DNA from 4 places in the Nocardia sp. NPDC020380 genome. Region 4 is predicted to be linked to each of the others. Evidence: riboswitches for the same ligand, from Rfam matches in the RefSeq annotation. Region 4 holds a riboswitch; each other region holds the start of a gene.
The links. Region 4 has a riboswitch for magnesium ahead of ACH438_RS39090 (MgtC/SapB family protein). Riboswitches for the same ligand answer to the same signal wherever they lie in the genome.

Region 1 (5,384 bases), on a different contig from region 4:
GGAGCCCTCGCTCCCCGTCCTCCCACCCACCGAAGAGCTGTAGCGAATTCGGCTCCGCGGCTTCGCAGCCCGCGAAGACCCGCCCCCTCACCCCTTGTGCGCACCGACAGCCGGTGCGGCGTATTCCTGGGATTCTGCCGGATGGAACCGGCACTCCGGCCTGGCACAGTTCTTCTCTTGGAACAGGTCTCGCCGACACCGGAGCACCATGAATACGAGAAATACCGTCCGCGCGCTACCCGGACGCGCCTGCGCAGTGGTCGCACTGCTGGTCGGCGGCGCTCACACAGTCGCAATCTGTGGCGCTCACACCGTGGCCATCGCGCATGCCCAATCGGATCCGGCCACCTGGTACGTGAGCTCCGGCGCACCCGCCGGCGGTACCGGTAGCGCCGATTCCCCCTTCGAATCCCTCGCCCGCGCAGAGACTGCCGCGCAGGACGGCGACACCATCGTGGTGCAGCCCGTCGCGCGCACCGCACCCGCACTGGACGGCGGCATCGCACTCAAACCGGGACAGCACCTCATTGGCGGCGGACCGGCCGTCCTCGGTGCGTCGGCGGACGCGGCCCTGCCGCGCATCACCAATACCACCGGCAATCTCGACGGCGATGCCGTGCGGCTCGCGCCCGGCGCGGAGGTCCGGAACCTGGTGATCGCGGGCGCGCGGCGCGGCGGCATCTACGGCCTCGACGCCGCCGGCGCGGTGATCACCGGAAACGATGTCTCCGCAACGAATCAGGAATGCGGTGACGGATTCATGATCGGGCCGTTCTCGCTGCCGCCCACACTGGCGGTCGGCGCCAGCGCGCCGCCGGTGCCGGACTTCCTCACTCTCAACAATGGGTGGGCGGGCATCATGACCGACTTCGACAGTGCCGCCGGTGAGGTGCACATCGACGGAAACGTCGTGCACGACACGGCCTGCGGGGACGGCATCGACCTGCGAGCGCGGGGGACCAGCCGGATCGACGCCCGCATCAGCGGAAACACCGTGCATCACGTCAATCTCGGGCTCGCCAAACTGTCCTTGCTCGCGCTCGGCGTGCAAGCCGACGGCAATGCGCGGCTCACCGCCGAGCTGGACGGCAATACCCAGACCGAGATCGCCTCGCCCGCAACCTCGCTGCTCAACAACCTGGCCGACAGCGAAGGCGTGTTCCTCAACCCGCTCGGGCAGGCGCACCTGGATGTCAGCCTCTCGCACAACACCTTCCGGAACGGCTACGGGAACTTCTCGGCCAACGGCCTGGAATACGTCACCACCAGCGGCGCACCCGAGAGCCGGGTCCGGGTCACCGACAGCGATTTCGACACCGTCGCCGGCGACATCATCGAGAACTACAACCTCAGCACCGACGGCGCCCGGCAATCCCTGACCCTGGACCGGGTCGGCGCGCACCACTCGACCTTCCCGGGCGCGGCCCTCAACCCCGTGGTCCCGGCCAATCTCGGAAGCTGCGTGGTGACAACCAACTTCGGGCGCACCGCGCACACCGACCTCACCATCGCCGACTCCGACCTCGGTGACTGCAGCGCCGACGGCATCGGCCTGGTCGCCTACACCCCGACCGGCCCCGAGCCCAGCACCGCCGAACTGACCTTCGACATCCACGACACCACGCTGAACGGCGCCGCGGCACACGGCATCAACATCATCAACGTCGGCGACACCGCCATCCTGCACGGCGCCATCGCCCGCACCACCCTCACCGCCGCACAGGAGGAACTCCTCCGCACCAATAGCAGCGATGGCCGGATCGGCAGCGCCGCATTGAACATCGACCACACAACCGTCGACGGCAGACCCCTGAACTGCCCCATCACCGACCCGAAGGTCGACCTGACCGGCATCCCCGCCACCTGCTGAAATCGCCCTCCCGAAACGACTTCGCGCCGGACACCCCAGGGCGTCCGGCGCGAAGTCGTTGTTCGGATCGTTCGGTGGCTAGCCGGTGATCTGCTGGAAGATCTTGACGCCCACCAGGATCACGGCGATCAGCAGGTAACCGCGGAGTGCGATCATGCCCGCCATGCGGCCCATGGAGAAGGCCGGCCGGTCCAGCGTGGCCAGCGCGGGGGTGCGCCAGGTGTCGCGGTCGGTTTCGCGGATCGCCTTGCGCTCGGCCTTGGTGAGTGGCGTCGCGTCGAGCTCCTCGACCTGATCCGGGTCCAGGCCGCCCAGTTCGGCCGCGGTGCGCTCGGTGGCTTTGCGCCGGCCGCGCTGCCAGGCCAGCAGCATGGCCGCGCCACCCAGCACGCCGATCAGCGCGCCCACTCCGAAGCCGACCTCGAGAGTCAGCGTGGACAGGTTCGGGAAGAACGTGGCGGCGGTCAGGGCCAGCGACAGCAGCACCAGCGACCACACGATCACACCGGCGACGATGTTCTGCCGCACCGTGTTCACCCACGGCCCGAGCACCGCCTTGTCATTGCAGAGCAGCACCAGGAACACCGTGGCCGAGGGCAGCAGGACACCGGCCAGGGCCTGCACACCCTGGGTCAGCAGACCCAGCACGTGATCGGGGCTGAACGCCACCGCGCCCGCGACGGCCAGCAGCGCCGCGTAACCCGCGTAGAAGGCCGGGGCTTCGCTGATCTTCCAGTGCAGCGAGTGCCGCTTGCCGAGGGTGTCGCCGAGCGCGTACGTGGTGGCCAGGCCGACCGCGTTCGCGCCGATGAGCGAGGCGTCCAGCAGCAGGATCGCGAACAGCGCGCCCACGGTCGGGCCCATGTGGTCGTGCAGCGCCTGCGCCACCGCGCCCGCATCGGTGAAGTTGCCGATCGCGTCGGTGCCGGCCAGGCCGAAGGTGGCGGCGGCCATGATGGCGATCGCGCCGATCATCACCACGACGATGCCGACCCACAGGTCGATCCGCTCGTACTTGATCCAGCGCGGTGTGATGCGCTTGTCGACGATGTTGGACTGCTGGAAGAACAGCTGCCACGGCGCCACGGTGGTGCCCACGATGGAGACGATGAGCAGCAGCAGGGTCGAGTTCAGGCCGCCCGGGAAGGACGGGAGGAAGCCGTGCGCGGTGTCCTTGACGCTCGGGTGCACCATGATCGCGAGGGGGAACATCACGATATTGATGGCGATGAGCGCGAAAAGGAAACGCTCCCAACGCCGGAACGAACCGCCCGCCACGACCGCGAACAGCAGCAGCGCCGCGAGCGGCACCGCGATCCACTTCGGCAGCCCGAAGTAGCCGAGAGCCATTGACACACCGATGAATTCGGTGACGATGGTCAGCGCGTTGACGATGAACAGGTCACCGACGCTGAACGCGCCCCAGAACTTGCCGAAGCGATCGAAAATGAGTCGTGCGTGTCCCACGCCGGCGACCGCGCCGAGGCGGACCACCATCTCCTGGTTCACGTAGAGCACGGGGATGAGCAGTACGAGGGTCCAGACCAGGGCCATGCCGTAGTTCTGCCCGGCCTGCGCGTAGGTGGCGACGCCACCGGCGTCGTTGTCGCCGACCATGACGATGAGGCCCGGGCCGATGATGGCCAGCAGCATGCGGAGTCGCTGCTTGCGCGAACGCCCTTCGGCGGAGTCGTGCATCTTGATGGTGCCCAGGGCGCCCACGATGTCGCCGACGTGCGCGCTGTCCATGACGGCGCCGGTCGGCTGGTGGGTGTCGGCTGGTGCGGTGACGGTGGCAGTGCGGCGGCCGGAGCCGTTCGCGAAGAAGGCCATGATCCTTCCCTCGCTTTCGATCAAAGGTACTTCGGCATGCGGAAGGTGCCGGTTGCCACCGGATTTCGGGCACACGTCAATTACCCGGGCATACTCGAAGACACCTCGCAGCGGCGAATGGATCGCCGGAAAGGCCGAAAGTGATTGCGGGTCAGTCGTCTACCGATTCGCGGCAAGCCGGGAACGAAAGAACTCTGTAGTCCGGACTGGGATAAGGACTATCGCCGGAACTCATTTGTCGTCCCTCACCTCCTTGCCGTCGGGACGCACGCGGACGCCATGTACCTGGTCGCGTCAGTCCTCACGGACGGCAAGAGGGAAACACGGCCGCGCCGAACGGCGAAGCCCCGCACCCCTCTCGTCAGAGCTTCGGCACTGCACGACGTATCCGGGGGCTCGCGGCCCGGGGAAGCCACTTAGGATCACCCCTTAATCCGGGGTGATCTGTCCTAACCCTGGGCGTCTCTCGACGTCGTCGGATCAGTGGCCTGTGTTCGTACAGGAGCCTCGCCTAGCGAGGTGCTGACTGGGCAATATTGGGCTCCGCCAACGAATATGTCAAATCAGCCCGGTCGGTTCCTTCGGATCGCCTGGGGCCCAACGGGCCTCGTGAAATGCGGATATCCGATACTGCCCGTTATATCCGACTTTGGAATTTGTTTACTCTTCGTTCACCATCGGTATGTTCAGGTTTACGGTTCGGATATAGGGCATTGAAACCGATATTCCCCATTGTGTGTCCCACCACTTCAGGACAAACGTCCATTGCAGATGGCTATGAACAAACTTAAGGTTTGCTTGGAACTAGCTAATCCTGCGATAAATCCTGATACCGCAGGGCTGAGATTGAGGGGAAATCGTGCTCGAGACCAAGCTTGCCGCGTTCGCCGCGCTCGCTTCGACGGTATCGGTGATCGCCGCCGGTGCCGCTCATGCCGACGTTGATGCACAGTCGGACAATGTAATTCACTACACCGCGTCCGCCACCGGCGACGGCGCCCAAATCTCCACCGATATCGGCTCACTCGCGGTCGAGAACGGCGCCTTCGAAATCAAGGCCCCCGATGGCCAGGTGATTGCCGGAACCGAATTATCCTTCCGAGTGGACGATTTCGTGTTTCCCATCGCCGCGGCGATCCACGACAATTCCGCGACGCTGACCCCGCTGTTCGACCTGCCGCACGCGCTCTACCGCCCGGTGGACCTCCCCTTCCAGGACACCGCCCCGTGGAAGTCCCCGTACGACCGTGAGCAGGCCGCCTGGAACCGCATGAAGGACACCATCTCCACCGGCGCCGTCATCGGCACGACGGTCGGCCTCATCGGTGGCGGCGTGGTCGGCTGCGCCCTCGGCGGCCTCGCCGTCGGCAGCGGCGTCACCCTGGCCACCGGCATCATCGGCGGCCTCTTCACCTTCCTGCCGGGCGCCGTGGTGGGCTGCCTCGTCGGCGCGGCGGCCATGGCCCCGCTCGGCGCCATCGCCGGCGCGATCGCGGTGACCGCTCCGGTGGCCATCGCGGCCGCGATCCAGTACTTCACCACCATCAACGCCCCGTTCAACCCGGCGCCCGCCAAATAAATAAGGCACACCGCAGTCGCGCGTAGGCTGGCCGAGTGTTGACCCCGCCCAGGGATCTACCCTCCGACCGCCTGCGCGCCGTGCTGTTCCGGCACTGGTCCA
Region 2 (5,384 bases), on a different contig from region 4:
GCCGTCCGTATCGGGCCACAAACGGTCAATGTCGGCCACGGCGAATACGAAGGAGAAGACTGGGGGCGTGACGGATGACGCAATTCGGCTGATTGTCGTGGACGCGGCGAATGTGGTGGGTTCGCGCCCCGACGGATGGTGGCGCGATCGCGCGGGCGCGGCGCGGCGATTACTCGGACAGCTGGCCGCGGCGGAACTGGATTCGGTGCAGCCGACCGAGGTGACCGTCGTACTCGAGGGCGCGGCCAAGGCCGCGCTCGCCGGCGACGCGGCGGAGTTCGACGGTTTGCGGGTGGTGCCGGCCGCCGGGTCCGGCGATGACGAGATCGTGCGCGTGGTGGCCGCCGCCGTGGCCGAACAGAGCGATCGAATGATCACCGTGGTGACGGCCGATCGCGGATTACGCGAGCGCGTCGAGCCGTTCGGCGCCGTCACGGTCGGTCCGCGCTGGCTGCTCGAACAGCTCACGCCCTAGGCTCGCCCGGCCCGCATGCTGCGGTTTTGCGGGCGGAACGCGCCCGATGCGTGCCACGCCGCTAATTGTTTCGGCGACAGGGGCCTGTTGTTCGCCTCCTACGGTTAGCGTAGGTGGAGTGCCCGTACCTTCCGCAGTCGGTGACCCCGACAGCGCAATTCCCCTTTCCGCGTTGCTGATCGACACCGAACCGCGGCCCGCGCCCGCCGCGGGTGTCCGGCGTGGCAGCGAATACGCGGTGCTCATGCGCCAGATCCGGGATGCCGGATTGCTGAATCGGCGCCTGCGGTCCTATGGCGTGCGCGCCGGGATCACGGTGGCCGCCTTCCTGGGCGGGTGGGTTGCGTTCGCGCTCATCGGCGATTCGTGGTGGCAGCTGGGCACCGCGGTATTTCTCGCGCTGGTGTTCGCGCAGTTCGCCTTCCTCGGTCACGATGCCGGGCATCAGCAGATCTTCGGCACCCGCCGGATCAATTATCTGGCCGGGCTGCTGTTCGGAAATCTCGGCATCGGTCTGAGTATCGGCTGGTGGACCAGCAATCACAATCGGCACCACGCCAATCCGAATACCGAGGGCGCGGATCCCGATGTGATGGGCATCCTGGCGCATTCGAGCGGGCGCGCCGCGACCGGTCGCGGCTTCCGGGCCTTCATCTTCCGCTATCAGGCGTGGCTGTTCTTCCCGATGCTGCTGCTCGAGGGCGGCAGCCTGCACTGGTCGAGCGTGCGCGCGGTGTGGCGGCGGTCGATTCCGAACTGGGGCTGGGAGGGCGCGCTGCTCGCCCTGCACGCGATCGCGTATCTGTCGGTCGTATTCCTGGTGCTGTCACCGGGTAAGGCGCTGGTCTTCATCGCGGTGCAGCAGGGCCTGTTCGGCCTCTACATGGGTTGCACCTTCGCGCCCAATCACAAGGGGATGGAAGTATTCGACGAGCCCGGCGCCGTCGATTTCCTCCGTCGGCAGGTGCTCACCTCGCGCAATGTGCGCGGCGGCTGGTTCACCGATGTGGCGCTGGGTGGTCTGAACTATCAGATCGAGCATCATCTGTTCCCCTCCATGCCCCGCCCGAATCTGCAGCTGGCGCGGCCCATGGTGATCGCCTTCTGCGCCGAGCACGAAATCCCCTACTGCGAGACCGGTCTGCTGGAGTCCTACGCACAGGCGTTGCGCCACCTGCACGAAGCCGGCAGCCCGCTGCGGCAGCCCGCCTGAGGGAATGGAGACGTATGTCTCATCGATGGACCGCGGTAGCCGTCGGTGTGCTGTGTGCGGTGGGTGTGATGGGATCGGCGACCGCCGATCCCGCGCCGCAAACACCGCCCCCGGACCTGAAATGCCACACGCCGTGGCAGTTTCCGCAGTACGCCGACGGCCAGTGGCGCTGTTCAGGTGGGCCGGGGCCGGTTGTCGTGCCCAAGAGCGACGGCTAGGATGGCGACTGAACCTCGTTAGGTGAGGCTCCTGAACGAACATAGGCCACTGATCTGACGACGTCGAGAGACGCCCAAGATCAGGACAGATCTTCCCGGCTTAAGGGTTGATCCCAAGTGGCTTCCGGATTCTGCGCACCGCAGGGATACGTCGCTCAGTGTCGAAACTCAACGTGTGGGGTAGTACGCGAAGGTCTTTCGCGTTCAGAACTCTTTCGTGCGTCACTGATTCCGGCGTGTTCTAGGTAGGTGTGACGATGAGGAATGTATTGAGCTGCGTCCCGGCAGCTGTGGCCGGTGTCCCTGCGGGCGTGACGGATATCGAGCGTTCGGCGCTGGGTAATCTGCTGGCACTGCGCGCGGTCCTGACGGCGGAGGAGATTCCGTTCCTGCTGATCCGGTCCGAGCGCGACGAACCGGCGCTGGCCATCGACCAGCGCTATCGGCCGCGGGTGGACGCGCTGGTCAGCGCCGCCGCCGGGCCCGGCACGGTGGATATCGAATTCTGGCACCACCGCGCCGACGGCCTGCTCGGCCCGCGGCCCAATGCCCTTACCCGCGAACGCATTCCGGCCGAGGATCTGCAGCGGACCCGGATCCGCCGCTTCGGCTACGACTGGGACACGCTGCGCGGCATGTTCGACGTGCACGCCGGCGATGTGGATTTCGATATCGACGTGGTGTTCTCCTGGGTGGACGCCGCCGATCCGGCGCGGAATGCGCTGCGGTCCGAGGCGATTTCCGAGGTGCTGCTCGGCGAGGGCGACGCCGCGCCGGCACGGGTCCGCCAGATCGACGAACTGCGCTACGCGCTGCGCTCGGTCTACGCGAACGCGCCGTGGGTGCGGCGCATCTTCATCGCCACCGATTGCACGCCGCCGGCCTGGCTGGACGAGCACCCGCAGGTGACGATCGTGCGTGCGGCCGAGCACTTTTCGGATCGGTCGCGCCTGCCCACCTTCAATTCGCATGCCGTGGAATCGCAGCTGCACCACATTCCGGGGCTGAGCGAGCATTTCATCTACGCCAACGACGATATGTTCTTCGGCCGTCCCATGCGGCCGACCATGTTCTTCACCTCGGGCGGGATCAGCAAGTTCATCGAATCCCCGGTGCGCATCGGCACCGGCACCCGGGCCGTGCGGCGCAGCGGATACGAGAACGCGGCCCGCAACAACCGGCAATTGCTGCGGAATCGTTTCGGCCAGTTGATCACCCGCCATCTCGAGCACACCCCGGCCCCGCTGCGGCGCAGCGTGCTGTTCGAGCTGGAGGGCGTCTTCGCCGACGATTTCGCCCGCACTCAGGCCAGCCGTTTCCGTTCCAGCACCGATATCTCGGTCACCAATTCGCTCTACCACTACTACGCGCTGCTCTCCGGCCGCGCGGTGCAGCACGAGACCGCCCGCGCCCGCTATGTCGACACCACCACGCGGGAAGGGCTGGATCAGCTTGTCGGACTGGGGATTCGGCGCGACGCCGATTTCTTCTGCCTGAACGACGGCAGTTTCCCCGAGATCGAGGAAACGCATCGCACCGCCCGCGTGCGCAACTTCCTGCAGCACTACTTCCCGGAACCCGGCCCCTGGGAGCGGGTCGAACTGCGGTCGCCGGGTGACGATCGCGCCGAACCGGTCGCGGTCTGACACCACCGAAATTGGGACTCCGCTGGGAGGTTGGGGTCCGGTGGCTGGGAGGTTGGATCGTATGGGTGCCGCGCTGCCGGTGGCGCGGCATCATGGGGTGAGTCTCGTGTGTTGCCAAGCACGTGTTTCGCAAACCATTGGGGAGCGCTCATGCCGTACACGGCGGAGATCAGCCGGACGAATCCGACCTGCTTCATCTTCCTGGTCGACCGATCGACGTCGATGAACGATCAGATCGGCGGCGGCATACCGCAGCGGAAGGCGGATGTCGTTGCCGATGCGATCAATCGGCTGCTGACCGAACTAGCCGTCAAGTGCGCCAAGGAGGAAGGCGTCCGGGACTACTTCCATGTCGCGGTGATCGGCTACGGCGCGACCGTCGGCTCGGCCTTCTCCGGCACGCTGGCCGGGCGGGATCTGGTGCCGCTCAGCGAGGTTGCCGATAATCCGGCGCGCGTGGACGAACGGGTGAAGAAGGTGCCCGACGGTGCGGGCGGGCTCGTCGAGACGACGGTGACCTTCCCGCTGTGGATGGATCCGTACGCCGACGGCGGCACGCCGATGAATCGTGCGCTGCGGTATGCGGAGAACCTCGTGAAGGGCTGGATCGAGCGGTATCCGGCGGGCTTCCCGCCCATCGTCATCAATCTCACCGACGGCGAGTCGACCGATGGCGTGCCCACCGAGGCCGCTACCGAGCTGACCTCGCAGGCCACCGCCGACGGCGCGGTCCTGCTGTTCAATCTGCACGTCTCGGCCACCGGCGGGTCCCCGGTCACCTTCCCGGCGTCGGACAACGGCCTGCCGGATGCCTACTCCCGCACGCTCTTCGGCATGTCGAGCGTGCTGCCCAGTCATATGCGCGCCTATGCCGCCGCCCAGGGACAACTGGTCGGTGACACCACGCGCGGTTTCGTCTACAACGCGGACATCACATCGGTGGTCCAATTCCTGGACATCGGGACACGTGCGACCGATCTGCGGTGACCACTCCCGGCCTGTACGTCACCCACCTGATCGCGCCCAAGCACGGCTGCACCGCGGCCGAATGCGAGGACGCGGTCTGCGTGCTGCCGGACCTCCCCTTCGACGAATTGATCGAGGGTCCGCTCGCGGCCAGCGTGTGCGACGGCGCGACCGAGAGTGTGCTGGCGAAGGATTGGGCCCGGCTGCTCGCCTCGGTCTCGGTGGCGAAGGCCCTGCCGGATCCGGGCTTCTTCGCGCCCGGCACCGCGTATGAGGAGTTCGCCGCCGACGTGGTGGGCCGCTGGGATCCCTGGCTGGCCGAATACGCGGACGGCCGGGCCGCGGCGGGCCGCCCGCTGCGGTGGTACGAGCAGGCGAAGCTGGCGAGCAGCACCTTCGCCACCATGCTCACCGTGCGTGTCGCACCCGGCGATTCGCCCGATGCGAGCGCGGACGAGGCGGAGTCGAGCCCCGAATGGCATTGGCACGCCGCGGCACTCGGCGATTCGTGCCTGTTCCACATCCGCGACGAGACGCTGCTCCGCTCGTTCCCGATCGAGAACGCCGCGGATTTCGGAACGACCCCGGATCTCTTCGGCAGTCGCAACCATGACACCGCCTTGTTGACGGCTCGTACCCGATTCGACACGGGCACGTGCCTGCCGGGTGACAGGCTGATGCTGATGTCGGACGCATTGGCGGCCTGGTTCCTGGCTGCGGGGGGCCCGGGTGCGGCGCTGCGCGAACTCCTGGAGTTCGGTGGCCCGCACGATGCGCCCGGATTCGCCGAATGGCTGGGCAAACTGCGGGCCCGGCAGGAACTTCGAAACGACGACGTCGCTTTGATCCGCATCGACGTCGAGGGG
Region 3 (5,384 bases), on a different contig from region 4:
GTGGCGGCGGCGATGAAACTGCCCATGCCGGGCAGCGCCTGATCATTGCCCGCGACCGTGATCACCTCGGACGAGGCGAGCATGAACCACGCGCCCCCGAAGCTCATCATCCCGTTCCAGATCATCGGCACCATGGCGGTCGGCACCTCCAGCCGCCACAGCCGCTGCCAGCGGGTCAGCCGCATCATGCGCGCCGCGTCGTCGAGCTCGCGCGGCATATTGCGCAGCGCCTGGTAGTAGGCGAAGGTCATGTTCCACGCCTGCGCGGTGAAGATGGCGAAGATGCACGCCGCCTCCGCACCCAGGTAGGAGCCGCGGAACAGGGCCACGAACGCGGTCACCGTGATCGACACCAGCGCCAGCACCGGCACCGACTGCAGCACGTCGAGCATGGGCACGAGCACCTTCTCGGCCCGCCGCGACCGTGCCGCCCACTGCCCCACGACCAGCGTGAACACAATGGACGCGAGCAGCCCGAGGAACATGCGCAGCGTGGTCCGCGCCGCGTAGTACGGCAGGTTCGACGGATCGGTGGAAACGGTGTCCTGCCCGGTGTCCGGCGTCCAGGGCACCGTCATATCGCGGAAGAGCCTGAGCACCACGATGATCAGCACGGCGGCCGCGCCGATCAGCAGATAATCCGTCCCGCGCAGCCGGTTGCGGACGACCGGGACATCCGGAGCCGTCTTGGGGGCGTTGGGGATTGCGAGTTCGAGAGTCATCAGTCGTTCGCCTCCGGTGCGGGCGGGGCGGTCATGACGTTGTAGTAGTGGACGGCCGACGCGATCAGCGCGGGCACGCCGATGATCAGGTTGAACACCACCACGCCCATCCCGGCGCCGACGACCGCGCCGGCGAGACAGCCGACGATCGTGCCGAGCGGCCCGGCGGCCGCGGTGCCGAGGGCGCCGGTGAATACACACCCCAGCGGCCCGCCGACGATCGCGCCCAGCAGCGTGCCCACCGCGAGCGCGACGGTCAGCTCGTTGTTCACATTGGCCATGGCGGTGTTCATCCGATCCTCGGGGGTATCGGAAATGTGCTGCGCCAGCAGGATCGGCTCGGTGGTGCGGGCCTCGGCATCGAGTTGCGCCGTCCGGGTGCGCTCGGCCGCGGTGGCGGGCCGGGCCAGGTCGGCGCGCGGGGTGAGGGTCGCGGTGGTGCCGTCCACCTGCGCGTCGACCGGGAAGACGGTGTCCTGCCGGATGACCGTCAGCGGGATCGCCGTGAGCGCCACGCCGTTCGAATCGGTGATCCGGAGCTGATTCCCGTCGACCTGGAGCGACCCGGCATCGGTGTGCAGCACGACCGAGCGGTCTTCGATCCGCGCCTGCCCGCCGATCGCAGCGGCCGGGGTGCCGGCCTCGGCGGGTCCGGTGTGTTCCGGCGGCTCGGCCAGGCCGACGGCATGGCCGGCCAGTGCGGTGGTGGTGATCGCGGCGGTGGCGAGCGCGAGCATACGAATTCTCATCTTTTATGCCTCGTGTGATCGCTGCCCGAATTGTATTCAGGGCAGCACAAATTTACCGATCGGCACTGTGGCGCCTACGGTGATGAATTTTTCTCGCGAAATTCCGCTGTGGTTCCGGAATTGCGCATGCGTGTATTCCGATGAGCACGCTTGGGAGGAAGGCCCGTGGATCATGAGATGGGCAGACACCCCTCTCGTCAGAGCTTCGGCACTGTACGACGTATCGCTATGAACGGAAGCCACCTTGGATAACCCCTTAATCCGGGGAAATCTGTCCTAACCTTGGGCGTCTCTCGACGTCGTCAGATCAGTGGCCTGTGTTCGTACAGGAGCCTCGCCTATCGAGGTGCAATGCCCAACGTAGTAAAGGCTCCGTAAAAAGTCAAAAGGCTTCTTTTCGACGCATCTTCGATACGTCGCCTACTCTGGTCGGCGTGGTGAGAGCAGTATCGGCAGCGGCGGGGATCGCCCTGATCGGGGTGGCGGTAGCGGGCTGCGGGCATGCGGATCGGCCGGCGGCGGCGCCGACGACCACGAGTGCCGGGCCGATCGCGCCCTCCCCGAACACCATCGGGCTCTGCGGTGGGGTCGCCGACTCCGACGTCGAACAGGCGACGGGAGTGCCAGGCCTGCAGCGCGTGGCGATCAATCCGTTCAGCTGCGGCTGGCAGTCGGCCGCCAGCGGCGACTACACCGTGATCTTCCATTGGTTCCGTGGCGCCGGACTCGACGCGCGCCGCGATCAGATCACCGACAGCACACCGGCCACGGTGACGGTGGCCGGCCGCTCCGGCCTGAGCTGGACCTCCGCGCAGTCCTGCGAGGTGGGCGTGCCCTTCGGCGGCACCGATTTCATCGATTGGTCCATCAAGGCGGGTACCTCCGAAAACGGCCGCCCGCAGCCGTGTTCGGCGCTCGAGCAGCTGGCCGCGGAGACCCTGGCGAAGGCGGGGCAGGGGTAATGCGCAGAGTCTGGACGGGTGTGGCGCTGGCCGCGGCCGCCGTGGCCACCATGGCGACACTGACGGGATGCACGCAGCATTCCGGGGATTCGGCGGTGCGGCAGTCGGTCGACCCCAATCTGCTGGCCGGGTGCGGTCCGATCGAGGATCAGAAGATCGCGCAGATCGTCGGCCTGACCGGTCTGCAGCAGCAGAGCCGGCCCACCATCTGCAATTGGACCGGCCGGAATTCGGCCGGCGCCCCCGTCGATGTCACCTACGCCTGGCTGCAGAACGACACCATGGGCCGCGAGGCCGAGGTGGCCGGGCAGTCCGGTTATCAGATCGAACGTGTGGTCGTGAAGCACTTCTCGGGGATGTACTGGCACGCCTCCGGCGATCCGGGCAGCTGCGCGGTGACGGTGGCCGACACCGGGACCGTCACCTGGTGGGTGCAGAACCGCGACCGGTCCGCGCAACCGGATCCGTGTGCCGCGGCAATGACTCTGGCCGAGGCCACCCTCGCGGTGGACGGCGTCTGACTTTCTGCTGCAACCTGTTTCAGTGTTTTCCGGGCCGTCTCAGTGCTTGAGAAACGTTGCGGCGATGTTCCAGAACATGTTCTGGTCCACTTTATGGAAATCCCAGGTCTCCGTGAGACTGTGCGTGGCGGTCACGATCGCCGGAATATCGAAGTCGTGACGGCTGGCCGTGCCCTTGGCCTCGACGGCGGTGATGACGAAGGCGGTGGCGGTTTCTGCTGTGTGGGGCATGTGCGAGCTCCAATCGAGTACCGGGCCGGGTAGGTCGTGCGGGCAGTGCGGGGCGATGCGTGGCCGCGGACATCGTCGGCCGCGCCACGCATCTGAACGCCGTGACGCGCATCGCGGCCGGCGCGTCACTGGCGTTTCCGTCCAGTTTTGTTTCGGCGAGTGACGCAGGGGAGTTCCGAAAACGCCAACTCGCTCGATGGGGCGCCAAACTCTTGCTGGGGAGTTGCCCAAATACCGTACGGTAGGTGCCTTTTCGGGGTGCATCCGGGGTCGGATCCACTCAGGAAACGTCGCGTCCACGCCATCGGTGCACCGCCCGGCGGAGGCTCGCGGGATCCGCGTAACCGAGGAATTCCGCCTGCTGAGCGCGTGGAAGATGTTCCGCCCGGCGCAATCTCCGCTGCCGCGCCAGATCGAGTTCCCGGCGCCAGCTGGTGCCGTGCTCGGTGAGTCGCCGTTGCAACGATCTAGGTGAGGTCAGCAACCGTCTTGCCACCACCTCCAGCGTTGCCGAACCCTCCGTCAGCGTCGCATCGAGCACCGCGCCCAACCGGTCCAGCCACGTCACCTCGGACTCTGGGGTCGCGGGCAGAGTTGCCGCGTAGGACAGCAGAATTGCCGTCAACTCCGGATCCGCGGACTTCATCGGCAGCGCCAGATCCGCTGCCCGCAAGGTGATGCTGTCCGAGCCCGACCCGAAATCGATTGCGGCGGCCCCGAACAGCTCCGTGAAGGCGGCCGGCGACGCCGGGGCCGGTTGGCGGAACGAAACCCGGACCGGCGCCAGCGGATACCGCGTGGCGCCCCGCGCCCGGCCGATAATGAGCGCGAATGCGGCCTGTACCAGCAACTCTCGCCCGCGGCTGTCCTCGGTGAAGCTGACTACCTCATAGCAGACCTCATGCTCGGTCCGCTCGGCAATCCGCAAACTGTAACTCGTTGTCAGGCAGCCGGAATGGCGTACGCACGCGTCGAGCGCGCCGCCCAGCGTCTCACCGGACAGGAACAGGTACTCCAGCAGCCCGAATTCGCCGACGGTGCTCTCCTCCGCGGCTCGCAGCGCGATATCCGGATTACCGGTCTGCTGTTCGATCAGCTCCCACACGCGGGTGCAGTACCGGTGCGATACCCGGGCGGACTCACCGCCCTCCCGCCAATTCGGCACGCCCGCAAGCCGGGCCAGCCGATCCGGGTCCAGGCCCAGCCGGGCCGCGCGCTCCAGCGCGAAGCGCGCCATGAGAATGCTGTCGGTCGATTCCGATCGAGTGTTCACGACCGGTGCATCACCGAACGGGCCGGTGCAGTGGTGCGGGAATCTGGGACTGCGTGCGCCGCCGGGCATCCGCGAGCTCCCGGCTCCAGCTGGTGCCCGCGGCCGCCAGCCGGCGTTGCAGCGTACGCGAACTGGTGTGCAGTCGCTTGGCCATCTCGTCGATGGTGCACCCCGTGCCCGCCGAATCCAGCTCGGCCGCAACCAGATCCGACCATGCGCGCGCGGGCGGAGTACACCGCGGCACGGCGTCCGCGCCCCGCTGCAGCACGGCCGCCAGCCGCGGATCGGCGGTCTGCATCGGCCGCCGTAAATCCTCCGACCGTAATGTCAAGGTATTGGCATCGGCCTCGAAATCGACTGCCGCGGTGCCGAAGAACTCGGTGAACGGCGTGTGCCGGCGCGGCGGCGCCTGCCGGAACGACACCCGGGCCGCCGCGATCGGCGCCTCGCTGCCGTGCCGCACCCGCGACAGCAGGAACGCGAAACTCGCCTGTGCCGCCAGCTCCGCGCCCCGCGTCTGCTCACCGAAACTTCGCACCGCGAAGGTGGTCTCGCGATCGCTCTCCGCCAGCACCGTCAACTGCCGCGAATCGCTCAGCCGGCCACCGAATTCCCCCGCGGCCCGGAACCCCTCGCCGACGGTGTGCGCGGTGGCGACCAGATAGTCGATCATGCCCAATTCCCCCGTCCCATATCGCTCGGCCGCGCGCAACCCCACGTGCGGCGCGCCGATGCGATGCTCGAACAACTCCCACAGCCGTTGATAGACGCGGCCCGGCACGCTCGCGTGCGGCCCGTCCAACGCCCAATGGCCGACACCCGCCGCCCGGGCCAGCTCCACCGGATCCAGACCGGCGGCCCGGATCCGGGTCAGCACGAAGCGCGGTAACAGCACGCTATCCGACGTCGACATGGTCGTCTCCGCT
Region 4 (5,384 bases):
GGTCAGCACGTCCAGCGCCGAGAACGGCTCGTCCATCAGCAGCAGGTCCGGTTCCAGCACCAGCGCGCGAGCGAAACCGACCCGCTGGCGCATACCGCCGGACAGCTCCTTGGGATAAGCGGATTCGAACCCGTCCAGGCCGATCCGGTCGATCGCCTGCAGGGCCTGCTCGGCGCGCTGCTTGGGCGGCACCCCGCGCGCGGCCAGGCCGAGTTCCACATTGTCCTGCACCGTCAGCCACGGCATCAGCGCGAAGGACTGGAACACCAGCGCCGCACCGGGATTGGAGCCCGTCAACGGCGTGCCGCGGTAGCGCACCTGCCCGCCGGTGGGCGCCAGCAGGCCCGCGACGATCCGCAGCAGCGTGGACTTGCCCGAGCCGGAGCGGCCCAGCAGTGCGACGATCTCGCCCTCGCGCAGTTGCAGATTCATGTGCTCGAGAACATTGAGGCGTTCCCCGGCCGCACCGGTGAACGACATGTCGACATCGTCGATGTCGATGAGGACCTCTCCGGTGGTCACCGAGTTGGTCATAATCCTCCGTCCTAGAGCGAATAGCGGCGTTCGGCCAGCGCGTAGAGGCGCCGCCAGAAGAACCGGTTGAAACCGACGACGAAACAGCTCATCACGAGCACGCCGACCAGAATGCGCGGCGAGTCACCGGAGCTGGTGGCCTCGGCGATGTAGGCGCCCAGACCCGTTGCCGTCAGCGTGTGATCACCGAACTTCACGACCTCGGCCACGATCGAGGCGTTCCACGCCCCGCCCGCCGCGGTGATCGCACCGGTGACATAACTGGGGAAGATGGCCGGCAGGATCAGCTTGCGCCACCACAACAGCCGCGGCAGCCGCAGATTCGCCGCCGCCTCGCGCAGATCGTTGGGCACCGCCGCGGCGCCGGCGATCACATTGAACAGGATGTACCACTGCGCACCCAGCGCCATGAGCAGCGTGCCCGCCCACTGCAGGCTCGCGCCCGTCGCGATCAGCACCGCACCCACCAGCGGGAACAGGAAGTTCGCGGGGAAGCTGGCCAGCACCTGCACGATCGGCTGCGCGACGCGGGTCACCTTGGGGTTCAACCCGATCCACACCCCGATCGGCACCCACACCGCCGTGGCCAGGATCAGCAGCACCACCACACGGATCAGCGTGATCCCGCCCAGCCCGAGGGCATGCGCGATCTCGCCGAAACCGACCGTGGTGCCGATGTAGTGCAGCATGTGATAGGCGCCGTAGATCAGCGCGGCCAGCACCACCAGCGTGAACACCACATCCGCGGCGCGTCGGCGTGCCGGCGGCACATACAGGGGATGCTCGGCCAGCCCGAACATCCGCATGGCGCGATCCACCGGGAAGATCAGCGGCCCGAAGACCCGGCCCAGCAGGCCCGGAATGTGGCTGCGGCGCAACAGATCCAGCACCAGGCTGCGCGGCCCGTCGGCGGATTCGCTGTCCTCCACCCGGAATCGTTCCGCCCACACCGTGATCGGGCGCCAGAACAGCACATTCAGCCCGATCACCATGATGATCATGACCGCGATCGCCAGCAGCACCTTGCCGGTCGCCGAATCCGCGGTCGCCGAGGCCACATAGGAACCGATGCCCGGCAGCGCGTAATTGCGGTTGTTGACGCTGATCGCCTCGGCCGCGGTCAGGAAGAACCAGCCGCCGCCGAAACTCATCATGGCGTTCCACACCAGCGGGAACATGCCCGAGGGGACATCCACCCGCCAGAACCGCTGCCAGCGCGACAGGCGCAGATTGCGTGCCGCCTCGTCCAATTCGCGCGGTTGCGACAGCAGGCTGTGATGGAACGCGAAGGTCATGTTCCAGGCCTGCGAGGTGAAGATCGCGAAGATCGACGCGCACTCCAGGCCCAGCGAGGACCCCGGGAACAGGGCGATGAACCCGGTCACCGTCACCGACAGGAAACCTAGGATCGGCACCGACTGCAGGATGTCCAGGGCCGGCAGCAGCGCCTTCTCCGCACGCGGCAGCCGGGCGGCCGCCTCGGCGTAGACGAAGGTGAACACGATCGACACCCCGAGCGCGATGAACATGCGCAACAGCGAACGGGCCGCGTAGTAGGGCAGTTTCGCCGGATCGGTGGAGATGTTGGTGGCCGCGGTGGCCTGATCGAAGGGCACGTGCATGCCCGCGGACACCTTGACGATGATCCAGATCAGGATGGCCGCGCCCAGGAACACGGCCACATCGGCCCAGCGTGAGCGCGGGCGATCCAGCGCCCCGCGCGAGGGATAGGAGCGTAGGCCCGCGGTCATTCGTCGGCCACCGTGGGCTGCGGGACCGTGCGCCAGCCGACGCTGGTCACCGACGGTTCCAGGCTCAAGCGGCTCACCGCGGCCTCCATCTGGCGATCATCGCGGCGATCACCGGTGAGCTCGGCGCGCACCTGCACCCGGCCGGGCTGGGTGTCATGACTGGAGATCGACACCAGGCGGAAATCGGTGCGGGTCAGCGACTGCACCAGCAGGGCGCGCACATGCGCCTCGTGCGAATCGTCGGTCGCGGCGGTGAAGGCGTAGAGCGCCTCGATCTCATGGGATTCCTGCGGCCGGTCCACCGCGCGCGCCGCCGTGCGCAGGGCGGTGTTCACCACGACCACCGCCACCGTGCCCGCCGCGGCCGTGTCGTACATGCCCGCACCCGCGAGCGAACCCACCGCCGCCGAACACCACAGTGTGGCCGCGGTATTCAGCCCGCGCACCGTGAAACCCTCCCGCATGATCACACCCGCGCCGAGGAAACCGATACCCGAAACCACCTGCGCCGCAACCCGAGTCGGGTCGGCGTCGCCACCGTGGAACCCGTGCGCGGACAGCAATACGAACAAGGTCGAACCCGCGGCGACCAGCGTGTTCGTCCGCAACCCGGCCATGCGGGCCCGGTACTGGCGCTCGAACCCGATCACCGCGCCCAGCCCGACACCCGCGCCGAGCCGTAACAGCATCTCCAACGTCGACATGACGCCCTTCTCCCAGCTAGCGTCGGCGCACTCGAAATCGCACGCTACCGCTCGACAGGTAGCGGAAAGCGGATTGTGTCGGTGTCACCGAGTGAACGATTGGCTAACGGACCTGTGTCCCCATCGGGCATGCCGACCACCTCCTCGTTCCACCGCGCACGCGCCAGGGAGGGGCCCGGCGGACGCGCCGGGCACGGATACCACCCTTCGTAAGACCTTCAGCACTCCACGGCGTGAACCCGCGTCAACTGCGGGAGCCGGTCGGGGCCACCCCTTAGTTCGGGGCGGCCTGTCCTGACCTTGGGCGTCTCTCGACGTTCGGGGTCGCCGGCCTGTTTCCGTGAAGGAGCCTCAGCTAACGACGGCACCTTGCGCCAGCGAGTTAACACCGCGCCAACCGATTCGGCAACTCGATGTGAGCGCGGTCCTAGGCCGCCGGGAGGGTATCGGGGCGAGTTGCCCAGTGCCGCAATCGCGCCAGCAGCGCGGCACGCGCCTCGGCGAAGACGGTGTCCGCTTCGAGCAGCCGCGCGCGGGTGACCACCGCCTGACCGAGGGCGTCGAGCTCGAAGGCCAGCAACTGCACGGGCGTCTCGGGCCGCAGCTCTCCGGCGGTGATCGATTCGCGAATCAGGTTGGCCTGGAAGGCTTCCCACTGCACGAGCTGTGCGCGCAGCCGATCCTGCACCGGGCCGGGGCGATCGTCGAATTCGGTGTAGGCGGTGACGAAGAAGCAGCGGCCGGGCAGCACCGGCGCGGCGTAGAAGGCCAGGCGGTTTTCCTGCACGGCCCACAGCGCCGCCAGGCCGTGGCGGCCGTCGAGGGCCGGGCGCACGATCCGATCCGCCCATTGCGCGGCGGCCTGGTCGATGACCGCCAGTTGCAGCGTCTGCTTGTCGGGCCAGTGAGTGAACAGCGCCGATTTGCTGATGCCGAGACCGGTGGCCAGCTGCGCGAGGCTCAGCCCGTCCAAACCGGCGGTCGAGGCGGTCGCGACCGCGGCCTCGAGCACCGATTCGCGGGTGCGATGGCCGCGCAGGCGGCGTCCGTCGGTGGTGGGCACGTGAAGAATCTAACACAATATATCCGACCGGTCGGACTGATTGTTACGGTGAGGCCGTCCCGATCCATCGAACGGAGGAGACCGGAAATGCCCGTCATCACCGCCGGCTACCACCTGGGCGTGGTGGTCACCGATCTGCGCGAGGCCATGGACGAACTCACCGAGCTGCTCGGGCTGCAGTGGCTGCCCATCGTGCCCAGCGGACACCAGCACGAACCCGGACCACTTCCGGAACTCGCGCCCCTGCTCACCATTTCCGTGCAGGGACCGCCCTATATCGAGCTGCTCGAGCTCACCCCGGGCACGATCTGGTCGACCCCGGGCCTGCACCACATCGGCTACTGGGCCGCCGACGCCCACGCCGAATCCGAGCGCATGACCGCCGCGGGCTTCCCGTGCGAGGCCAGTGCCGTGGTCCTCAATGGCGATACCGAACCCGGCGTCTACTACCACCGCACCGGCGACGGCCTGCGCCTGGAACTGGTCGAAATGGGCCGCGGCGGACCGGCTCTCGCGCACTACCTGAACTTCCCGCCGATCACCGGCGGCGACTGAACCCCGCGCCCGCGCGAGCTCAGCGATACATCGTGCGATAGGCGGCGATGGTCGCCACCAGATGATCGACCAGCTGCTCGCGGCTGGCGCGCAGCGTGCCGTTCAGCCACGCGGAGAACATGCCCGCATTACCGCTGGCCATGGTCACCGCCGCCAGCCGCCGCCGCACCGGATCCTCGATATGGGCGAACAGATGATCCTGGATGAGCCGGGTGAACGCCGGCATGACCGCAATCGTGGTCTGCCCCAACCCCGTCGACGAATACGGCTCCACCAGGAACAACCGCGACTTGCGCGGATCGGCCAGCACCTTGTCCAGCAATACCTCCGACAGCGCCCGATCCCGGCTCGGATCATCGACCACCGCGAACGCCGTCATCGGCTCCAGGAACTCATCGGCGACCAGCCGATACAGCACATCCAGCAATTCGTCACGGCTGGTGAAGGATTCATAGAAATAGCGATCCGTCAGCCCCGCCCGCCGGCACACCGCCCGCATGGTCACCGCCCCCGCCCCGGACTCCCCGATCAGATCCAGCGCGGCCTCCAGCAGCGCCGCACGCCGCACCTCACGGCGTTCGGTGAGGGTCGTACCGCCCCAGATTCGGGGTTCGGCGTCGGGGGAGGGCTGCTCGGTGTGCACCTCCTGAAGACTAATGCCCGGCCCCGGCCGCCCACGCACACCCCGATTCGATCACGGCACGGATTTCGGTGTTTCACAATGGGAGCCGTGTCAGCACAACTCCAGGTCGAGGACCGGTCCAGGAATCGGGCCTG

Region 1: linked by a shared signal. The riboswitch ahead of ACH438_RS44340 (NRAMP family divalent metal transporter) and the one ahead of ACH438_RS39090 (MgtC/SapB family protein) in region 4 are both predicted to bind magnesium.
Region 2: linked by a shared signal. The riboswitch ahead of ACH438_RS33060 (stealth conserved region 3 domain-containing protein) and the one ahead of ACH438_RS39090 (MgtC/SapB family protein) in region 4 are both predicted to bind magnesium.
Region 3: linked by a shared signal. The riboswitch ahead of ACH438_RS23705 (hypothetical protein) and the one ahead of ACH438_RS39090 (MgtC/SapB family protein) in region 4 are both predicted to bind magnesium.

The regions. Positions count from the first base shown of each region.
Region 1 is NZ_JBIRVQ010000027.1:60,694-66,077, forward strand. Features, by position in the region: gene ACH438_RS44330 (hypothetical protein) at 1-43, shown strand, start outside; gene ACH438_RS44335 (hypothetical protein) at 209-1,870, shown strand; gene ACH438_RS44340 (NRAMP family divalent metal transporter) at 1,949-3,703, opposite strand; M-box (ykoK) riboswitch at 4,050-4,229, opposite strand; gene ACH438_RS44345 (hypothetical protein) at 4,563-5,282, shown strand; gene ACH438_RS44350 (aminoglycoside phosphotransferase family protein) at 5,318-5,384, shown strand, end outside.
Region 2 is NZ_JBIRVQ010000013.1:185,158-190,541, reverse strand. Features, by position in the region: gene ACH438_RS33075 (AraC family transcriptional regulator) at 1-78, shown strand, start outside; gene ACH438_RS33070 (NYN domain-containing protein) at 68-475, shown strand; gene ACH438_RS33065 (fatty acid desaturase family protein) at 594-1,688, shown strand; M-box (ykoK) riboswitch at 1,914-2,093, shown strand; gene ACH438_RS33060 (stealth conserved region 3 domain-containing protein) at 2,164-3,552, shown strand; gene ACH438_RS33055 (vWA domain-containing protein) at 3,703-4,539, shown strand; gene ACH438_RS33050 (hypothetical protein) at 4,536-5,384, shown strand, end outside.
Region 3 is NZ_JBIRVQ010000008.1:268,359-273,742, forward strand. Features, by position in the region: gene ACH438_RS23700 (ABC transporter permease) at 1-722, opposite strand, end outside; gene ACH438_RS23705 (hypothetical protein) at 722-1,471, opposite strand; M-box (ykoK) riboswitch at 1,654-1,824, opposite strand; gene ACH438_RS23710 (DUF3558 domain-containing protein) at 1,906-2,433, shown strand; gene ACH438_RS23715 (DUF3558 domain-containing protein) at 2,433-2,954, shown strand; gene ACH438_RS23720 (hypothetical protein) at 2,994-3,185, opposite strand; gene ACH438_RS23725 (AraC family transcriptional regulator ligand-binding domain-containing protein) at 3,466-4,458, opposite strand; gene ACH438_RS23730 (AraC family transcriptional regulator ligand-binding domain-containing protein) at 4,469-5,371, opposite strand; gene ACH438_RS23735 (AraC family transcriptional regulator ligand-binding domain-containing protein) at 5,355-5,384, opposite strand, start outside.
Region 4 is NZ_JBIRVQ010000018.1:98,881-104,264, reverse strand. Features, by position in the region: gene ACH438_RS39100 (nitrate/sulfonate/bicarbonate ABC transporter ATP-binding protein) at 1-534, opposite strand, end outside; gene ACH438_RS39095 (ABC transporter permease) at 546-2,285, opposite strand; gene ACH438_RS39090 (MgtC/SapB family protein) at 2,282-2,989, opposite strand; M-box (ykoK) riboswitch at 3,185-3,359, opposite strand; gene ACH438_RS39085 (TetR/AcrR family transcriptional regulator) at 3,417-4,052, opposite strand; gene ACH438_RS39080 (VOC family protein) at 4,140-4,607, shown strand; gene ACH438_RS39075 (TetR/AcrR family transcriptional regulator) at 4,627-5,250, opposite strand.